Regions from separate parts of the Micromonospora parathelypteridis genome, predicted to be linked through region 1. Evidence: riboswitches for the same ligand, from Rfam matches in the RefSeq annotation. Region 1 holds a riboswitch; the other holds the start of a gene.
The links. Region 1 has a riboswitch for thiamine pyrophosphate ahead of thiE (thiamine phosphate synthase). Riboswitches for the same ligand answer to the same signal wherever they lie in the genome.
Positions count from the first base shown of each region.

Region 2: linked by a shared signal. The riboswitch ahead of HNR20_RS07510 (ECF transporter S component) and the one ahead of thiE (thiamine phosphate synthase) in region 1 are both predicted to bind thiamine pyrophosphate.

Region 1 is NZ_JACHDP010000001.1:2,425,857-2,429,257, forward strand. Features, by position in the region: gene thiS (sulfur carrier protein ThiS) at 1-12, opposite strand, end outside; gene thiO (glycine oxidase ThiO) at 3-1,163, opposite strand; gene thiE (thiamine phosphate synthase) at 1,157-1,783, opposite strand; TPP riboswitch at 1,778-1,887, opposite strand; gene HNR20_RS10625 (ThuA domain-containing protein) at 2,200-3,401, shown strand, end outside.
Region 2 is NZ_JACHDP010000001.1:1,760,660-1,764,060, reverse strand. Features, by position in the region: gene HNR20_RS07515 (ABC transporter ATP-binding protein) at 1-631, opposite strand, end outside; gene HNR20_RS07510 (ECF transporter S component) at 774-1,367, opposite strand; TPP riboswitch at 1,443-1,547, opposite strand; gene HNR20_RS07505 (alpha/beta fold hydrolase) at 1,656-2,486, shown strand; gene HNR20_RS07500 (AAC(3) family N-acetyltransferase) at 2,516-3,322, shown strand; gene HNR20_RS07495 (sugar isomerase domain-containing protein) at 3,319-3,401, shown strand, end outside.

The sequences.
Region 1 (3,401 bases):
CGTCAACTCCACCGGTCCCCCTCCATCGTCGGTTCAGGTCCGCCGCCGTCCGCCGCGCCGACGAACCGGTCCGGCGGGAAGGACGCGAGCAGCGGGTCGGGTACGCCGGTGAGCACCAGGTCGGCGATCAGGTCGGCGGTGATCGGGGTGAGCACGATGCCGTGTCGGTGGTGCCCGGTAGCGGCCAGCACGTCCGGCCGGCCGGGCAGCGGTCCGAGGATCGGTGCGTTGTCCGGGGTGCCGGGGCGTAGCCCGGCGGTCGCCTCGACCAGGTCGTACTCGGCCAGCTCGGGCAGCAGGTCGACGCCGGCGCGGAGCAGGCGTTGCACGGCTCCGACGGTGACCGTGGTGTCCGACCGTTCCTCGACCGTCGCGCCGAGCACGACCTCGCCGTCGGCTCGGGGCACCAGGTAGACGGGCTCGCCGTCGGCGTACCCCCGGATCACGTGCCGGAAGCCCGGCGCGACGCCATCGGGCGCGCGGAGCCGGAGGACCTGGCCTTTCACCGGCCGCACGGGCAGGCCGGTGAGTGCGGCGGCCCCGCAGCCGGCGGCGACCACGGTGACCCGGGCGTGCACGTCGGACAAGTGCCGGACCGCGTGCGGCACGAGCACCGCGCCGGCTCGCTGCGCGGCCGTGCGCAGCGCCGGCAGCAGCAGTCGGGGGTCGACCTGGTGGTCGGTGGGCGCGAGCGCGCCGCCGCGCACCCGCGGGGCGAGCGCCGGCTCGCGGTCGCGCAGCTCGGTGGGGCGCAGCCGGGTCACCGGCAGGCCCAACCCCTGCTGGTACGCCCAGAGCCGGCCCGCCTCGGCCAGGTCGTCACCGGTCAGCCCGACCATCAGGGTGCCCTCGGTCCGGTAGCCGATGTCGGCGCCGGTCGCTTCGGTCAGCTCGGCGGCGAACGTCGGCCAGCGGGCGGCGGACGCCAGCAGCAGCTCGGTGAGCTGCCGCTCACCGAAGTACGCCTCGGCGACCGGGGCGAGCATGCCGGCGGCCACCGCCGAGGCCCCCGAGCCGGGTGCCGGATCGTGCACCACCACTCGCAGCCCTCGGGCGGCGCAGCGCCAGGCGATCGCCAGCCCGATCGGCCCCGCCCCCACCACTGCCACGTCCGGCCGGACCCGATCGCTCGATGGCGCTGACGGGGACCGGCCGGTCAGCACGTCAGTGCCTCGATCAGCTCGGCGGTCGCCCGAGCCGGGTCGGCGGCACCGGACACCGCACCGACCACGGCCACCCCGTACGCCCCGGCGGCCCGCAGCACCGGCACCCGGGCGGCGGTCACTCCCCCGATCGCGATGACCGGCACGTCGACGGCGTCGACGACAGCGCGTACCCCGGCGGGCCCGATGGGATCCGGCAGGCCGGACTTCGTGCTGGTGGGGTGGCACGGCCCGACGCCCAGGTAGCTGGCTCCCGCCGCGACGGCCTCGGCCGCTGTTCCCGGCGCGCGGGCGGTGGCTCCCAGCACCCCGGTCGGGCCGAGCACCCGGCGGGCTGCGGCGACCGGCAGGTCGTCGGCTCCGACGTGCCCGCCGGCTGCGCCCACCGCGAGCGCCACGTGCAACCTGTCGTTGACCAGGCAGGTCGCCTCGTACGACGCGCAGAGCGCCAGCACCCGTCGGGCCAGGTCGTACGCCTCGCGGTCGGTGGCGGAATCCTCGACCCGGACCTGCACCACCAGGTCGGCGCGGGCCGCCGTGAGGGCGGCCCGGACCACGGTGAGTGGGTCCCGCCCGGGTCGGGTGTCGGTGATCAGATGCAGTCGCCCTAGGGACGGCACGGCAACGCTCCTCCCTGCGCCGGCATTACCCGGATCAGGTTCAACGGTCGGGGGCTGTCAGCCCCCCTCTCAGCCCGGTACACCGGGCTCCCGTGGGTTACTTGCGTGTCACCGTACGACAGATCCGCCGGCCTGCCAAGGCGGGGTCTCGGCGGCGACCGGCCAGCCGGACCGCGCGGCGACGAGCGAAATCGATGGGCCGATTCATGCGGTCCTGTTCGGAATGTCGCCCGCCGTTGCAGAACCGTTACCCGCCGGCATCTTGCCGGACATTGAGCCAGCCGAATTAATTTGTTCAGCGATTCGACAAAAATGTCGGCGGGGCACCCTGGCACGGTGTAACCGCCGACTCCATCTGGGACGGTCTTCGGCGAGCCGGCTCCCGCGAGCCCTGTCACTACGACACAGGAGGCGGCGTGTCCCGTTCTCGTCGTGCCCGCGTACCCATCACCGCGACCTTCATCTCCCTAGCTCTCGCCTCGACGACACTGTTCGGTACGCCCGCTCAGGCGGCACCGACGGCCACGCAGGTTCCCCCGCGAGAGGCACCAGCCGCCGCCCCGGTCACCCAGGTGGCGCCGAAGGTAGCGAAGGCAGCCGTCGATCCCTACTCCGTCCTGGTCTTCTCCAAGACCGCCGGCTTCCGGCACGACTCCATCCCCACCGGCATCGCCGCCATCCAACAGCTCGGCACCGCCAACGGATTCACCGTGGACAGTTCCGAGGACGGCGCCGTATTCAGCGACGCCAACCTGGCGAAGTACAAGGCCGTGATCTGGCTTTCCACCACCGGCGACGTCCTCAATGCCGAGCAGCAGGCGGCATTCGAGCGCTACGTACGCGCCGGCGGCGGTTACGTCGGCATCCACGCCGCCTCGGACACCGAGTACAGCTGGGCCTGGTACGGCGATCTGGTCGGCGCGTACTTCGCCAACCACCCGGCCAACCAGCAGGCCACGGTCAAGGTGGAGGAACACGCCCACCCGTCCACGGTCGGGCTGCCGGACCGCTGGTCCCGGTTCGACGAGTGGTACAACTTCCAGACCAACCCGCGGCCCGACGTGCACGTGCTGGCGAGCCTGGACGAGAAGAGCTACACCCCGGGCGCAGGGGCGATGGGTGCCGACCACCCGACCGCCTGGTGCCAGGACTTCGACGGCGGCCGCTCCTGGTACACGGGAGGCGGACACACCCGGGAGTCGTACGCGGAGCCCGAGTTCCTGTCCCACCTGCTCGGCGGCATCCAGACCGCGGCCGGTGCGGTGGAGGCGGACTGCGGGGCCACGAAGACCTCGAACTTTGAGAAGGTCTCGCTGGACAGCAACACCAGCAACCCGATGGAGCTGGACATCGCGCCCGACGGGCGGGTCTTCTACATCGAGCGCGACGGTCGCGTGCAGATCGTGAAGCCGGACACCGGCAGCACCGTCACCGCCGTCGACCTGGACGTCTTCACCGGCAACGAGGACGGTCTGATCGGCATCCGGCTCGACCCGGACTTCGCCACCAACAAGTGGGTGTACCTGTACTACGCGCCGAACGACGGCGTCACCCGCAACCTGCTGTCCCGGTTCACCGTGACCGGCGACACCATCGACCTGGCCAGCGAGAAGCAGGT
Region 2 (3,401 bases), 670 kb from region 1:
CCAGGACGACCACCCGGTCGACCAGCGGTAGTGCCTCGGCGACCCGGTGCTCGACCAGGATCAGCGTGGTGTCGGCGTCCAGCGCGCCGGCCACCGCCTGTCGGACCAGGTCGGCCCCGGCCGGATCGAGGTTGGCGGTTGGTTCGTCGAGCAGCAGCAACTCGGGGCGCAGGGCCAGCGCGCTGGCCAGGGCGAGGCGTTGCTGTTCGCCGCCGGAGAGCGCGGCGGTGTTGCGGTCGCGGGGGTACGGGAAGCCGACCCGGTGCAGCGCCTCGTCCACGCGGGGCCAGATCTCGTCGGTCGGTACCCCGCGGTTCTCCAGCCCGAACGCGACGTCGTCGCCGCAGCGCGCCATCACCAGTTGGGTCTCCGGGTCCTGGAAGACGATGCCGACCCGTTCCCGTCCCTTGCGCGGGTCGAGCCCGTCGATCTCGACGACGCCCTCCTGCTCGCCGGAGTCCTCGGGCAGCAGCCCGGCCAGGGCGCTGAGCAGGGTGCTCTTGCCGGCCCCGGAAGGCCCGAGCAGCAGGACCCGCTCCCCAGCCTCGACCCGCAGGTCAACGCCCCGCACAGCCCAGGCGCGCCGCCCAGCGTGCCGCCACCCGAACCCCCGCAGCGAAACCTCGCCCACCAAACCCACCCCCTCCCGGCCCCCGCACCCCCGCCGCCCCGCGCCCCGCGTCCCGCGTCTCACCTGTTGATCAAGAGGTTCGCGTCAGAAAATCGCGGTTCGTTGACGCAAACCTCTTGATCAACGCAGTCGACAGCGGTGGTCAGATGAGCGCGCGGTCCTGGGCTACCGGGAAGCGGTCCAGGACTCCCGTGTTGGCCAGGGCCCTGGTCAGCAGCCAGCCGCCGGCGCCGGCGATCACGGTGGCGCTGACGATGGTGAGCAGCGCGTACGGGATGCGGTAGTCGGCCAGCGCGTAGTCGACGTTCCAGACGAAGAAGTCGAAGAGCGCGGCGCTGAGGCCGGTCAGCGCGCCGGCCAGCATCGCGGTCGGCAGGCGGAACGACCGGTACCGGAAGGCGGCGAACGCCAACTCGGCGCCGATGCCCTGCACGATGCCCTGCGGGATGACCGTGCCGGCCCACTGGCTGCCCAGCAGCGCGGACAGGACGGCGGCCACCGTCTCGCAGTAGAGCGCGGCGCCGGGCTTGCGGATGACCAGACCGCCGATCACGGCCGGCATCAGCCAGACGCCGTAGAGCAGCGTCTGCGCCGGCGGGAAGAAGGCGAACGCGCCCTCGGTGGCGCTCCAGACCAGGCCCCACGCCCAGAAGATGACGCCGAAGGCGACCGCGATCACCGAGGCGACCACGATGTCGATGGTCCGCCAGCGGCTGGTGTCGGTGGTGGAATTCATGTGTTGCTCCCAGTTCTGACTGCGAACCAGGAGAAGACGCACGCCGCGCGTCCGGTGGCACCGGACGGCGGCGCGGCTGGAGGTCGACCGAACTCCCTGCGCTGGCATTACCCAGATCAGGTTCGAGGGTCTGCGGGCGTGCCCGCACTCTCAGCGCTGTGCGCTCCCCTGTCGGATGTGAAGTTGTCTCGCTGACGCTAACACCGAACAGGGCCGTCAGCCCAGCAGGGCATCCGCCTGACCTGCGGGGAGCGACCGACTCGCCGTCGGCTGGGTACGCTTCCGATCATGCGGGTCGACGCGCGAGGTTTCACGTTCGAGGTAACCGCCGGCGGACCGCCGGACGGCGTACCCGCCCTGCTGCTGCACGGTTTCCCGCAGCACAGCGGCGAATGGGACGACGTCGTGCCGACGCTGCACGCGGCCGGGCTGCGCACGTACGCGCTGGACCAGCGCGGCTACTCGCCGGACGCCCGACCCGCCCGGGTGGCCGACTACCGGATCCCCGAGCTGGTCGCCGACGTGGTGGCGGTGCTCGACGCCCTCGGGCTGGACGCTGTCCACCTGGTCGGCCACGACTGGGGAGCGATCGTGGCGTGGGCGGTCGCCGCCGGGCACCCGGATCGGGTCCGCACGCTGACCGCGGTGTCCGTGCCACATCCGGCGGCGATGGCGCAGGCCCTGGCCACCGACAGCCAGCAGAAGGCCCGCTCGTCGTACATCGCGCTGTTCCGCAAGCCGGACAAGGCCGAGAAGGTGCTGCTGGCGTGGCACGCGACCGCGTTGCGCAAGCTGCTCGGCGGGGTGGGCGACGCGCGCCGGGTGGACCGCTACGCCGACCCGATGCGCGAGCCGGGGGTGCTCACCGCCGCGCTGAACTGGTACCGGGCGATGTCCCGCGCCGACCTGGCCGGCGTCGGCCCGGTCGCGGTGCCCACCACGTACGTCTGGAGTGACCGGGACGTCGCCATCGGCCGGACCGCCGCCGAGGCGTGCGCGGCCAACGTCATCGGTGAATACCGCTTCGTGCAGCTGCCCGGGGTGAGTCACTGGATCCCGGACACGGCGCCAGGCCCGCTCGCCGAGGCGATCCTGGCCCGAGCCGGCAAGACGGCCTGAACCGTGCGGGTCAGCGAGGGAGGGCCATCGTGACGACGGACGCCAGCGGGCCGGGCACTCGGCGCTCGATCGCCGCGCAACTGCGCGTGCTGGGCGTACGCCCCGGCGCGACGCTGCTGGTGCACGCCGCGCTGCGTCCGCTGGGATTCGTCTGCGGCGGGCCGCACGCGGTGGTGCTCGCCCTGCGCGACGCGCTCGGTCCCGACGGCACGATCGTGGTGCCCACCCACACGCCGGACAACAGCGACCCCGCGGGATGGAGCAGACCGCCGGTGCCGGCGGACTGGTGGCCGCTGATCCGCGCCGAGATGCCGGGCTTCGACCCGGCGGTCACGCCGAGCCGGTTCATGGGTGTGCTCGCCGAGACGGTTCGCGGCTGGCCCGGCGCGATGCGCAGTTCGCATCCGCACGTGTCGTTCGCCGCGCTCGGGCCGGCCGCCGAGCAGGTGGTGGCCGGGCACACCCTCGGCGACATGCTCGGCGAGGGCTCGCCGCTGGCCCGGCTCTACGACCTGGACGCCGACGTGTTGCTGCTGGGCGTGGACCACTCCAAGAGCACCTCGCTGCACCTGGCCGAGTACCGCAGCCCGGGCGCACCCCGCGAGCAGGTGGGCGCCGCCGCGCGTACCGGCGACGGTGGTCGCGAATGGGTGTGGTGGCAGGACGTACGGCTCGACTCGGACGACTTCGACGCGTTGGGCAGGGACCTGGAGGCCACCGGGGCGGTTCGCACCGGACCGGTCGGCGACGGGACCGGCAGGTTGATGCGCCAGCGGGCGGCGGTCGACTTCGCGGTGCGCTGGCTGGCCCGCAATCGGACGACGGAGGACGCATGACGCTGAGTGCCGAGGACTATCTGGCCGTGGTGACCGAGACGATCGGCCAGGTGGCCGCCAGTCAGCGGGAGGCGGTGGG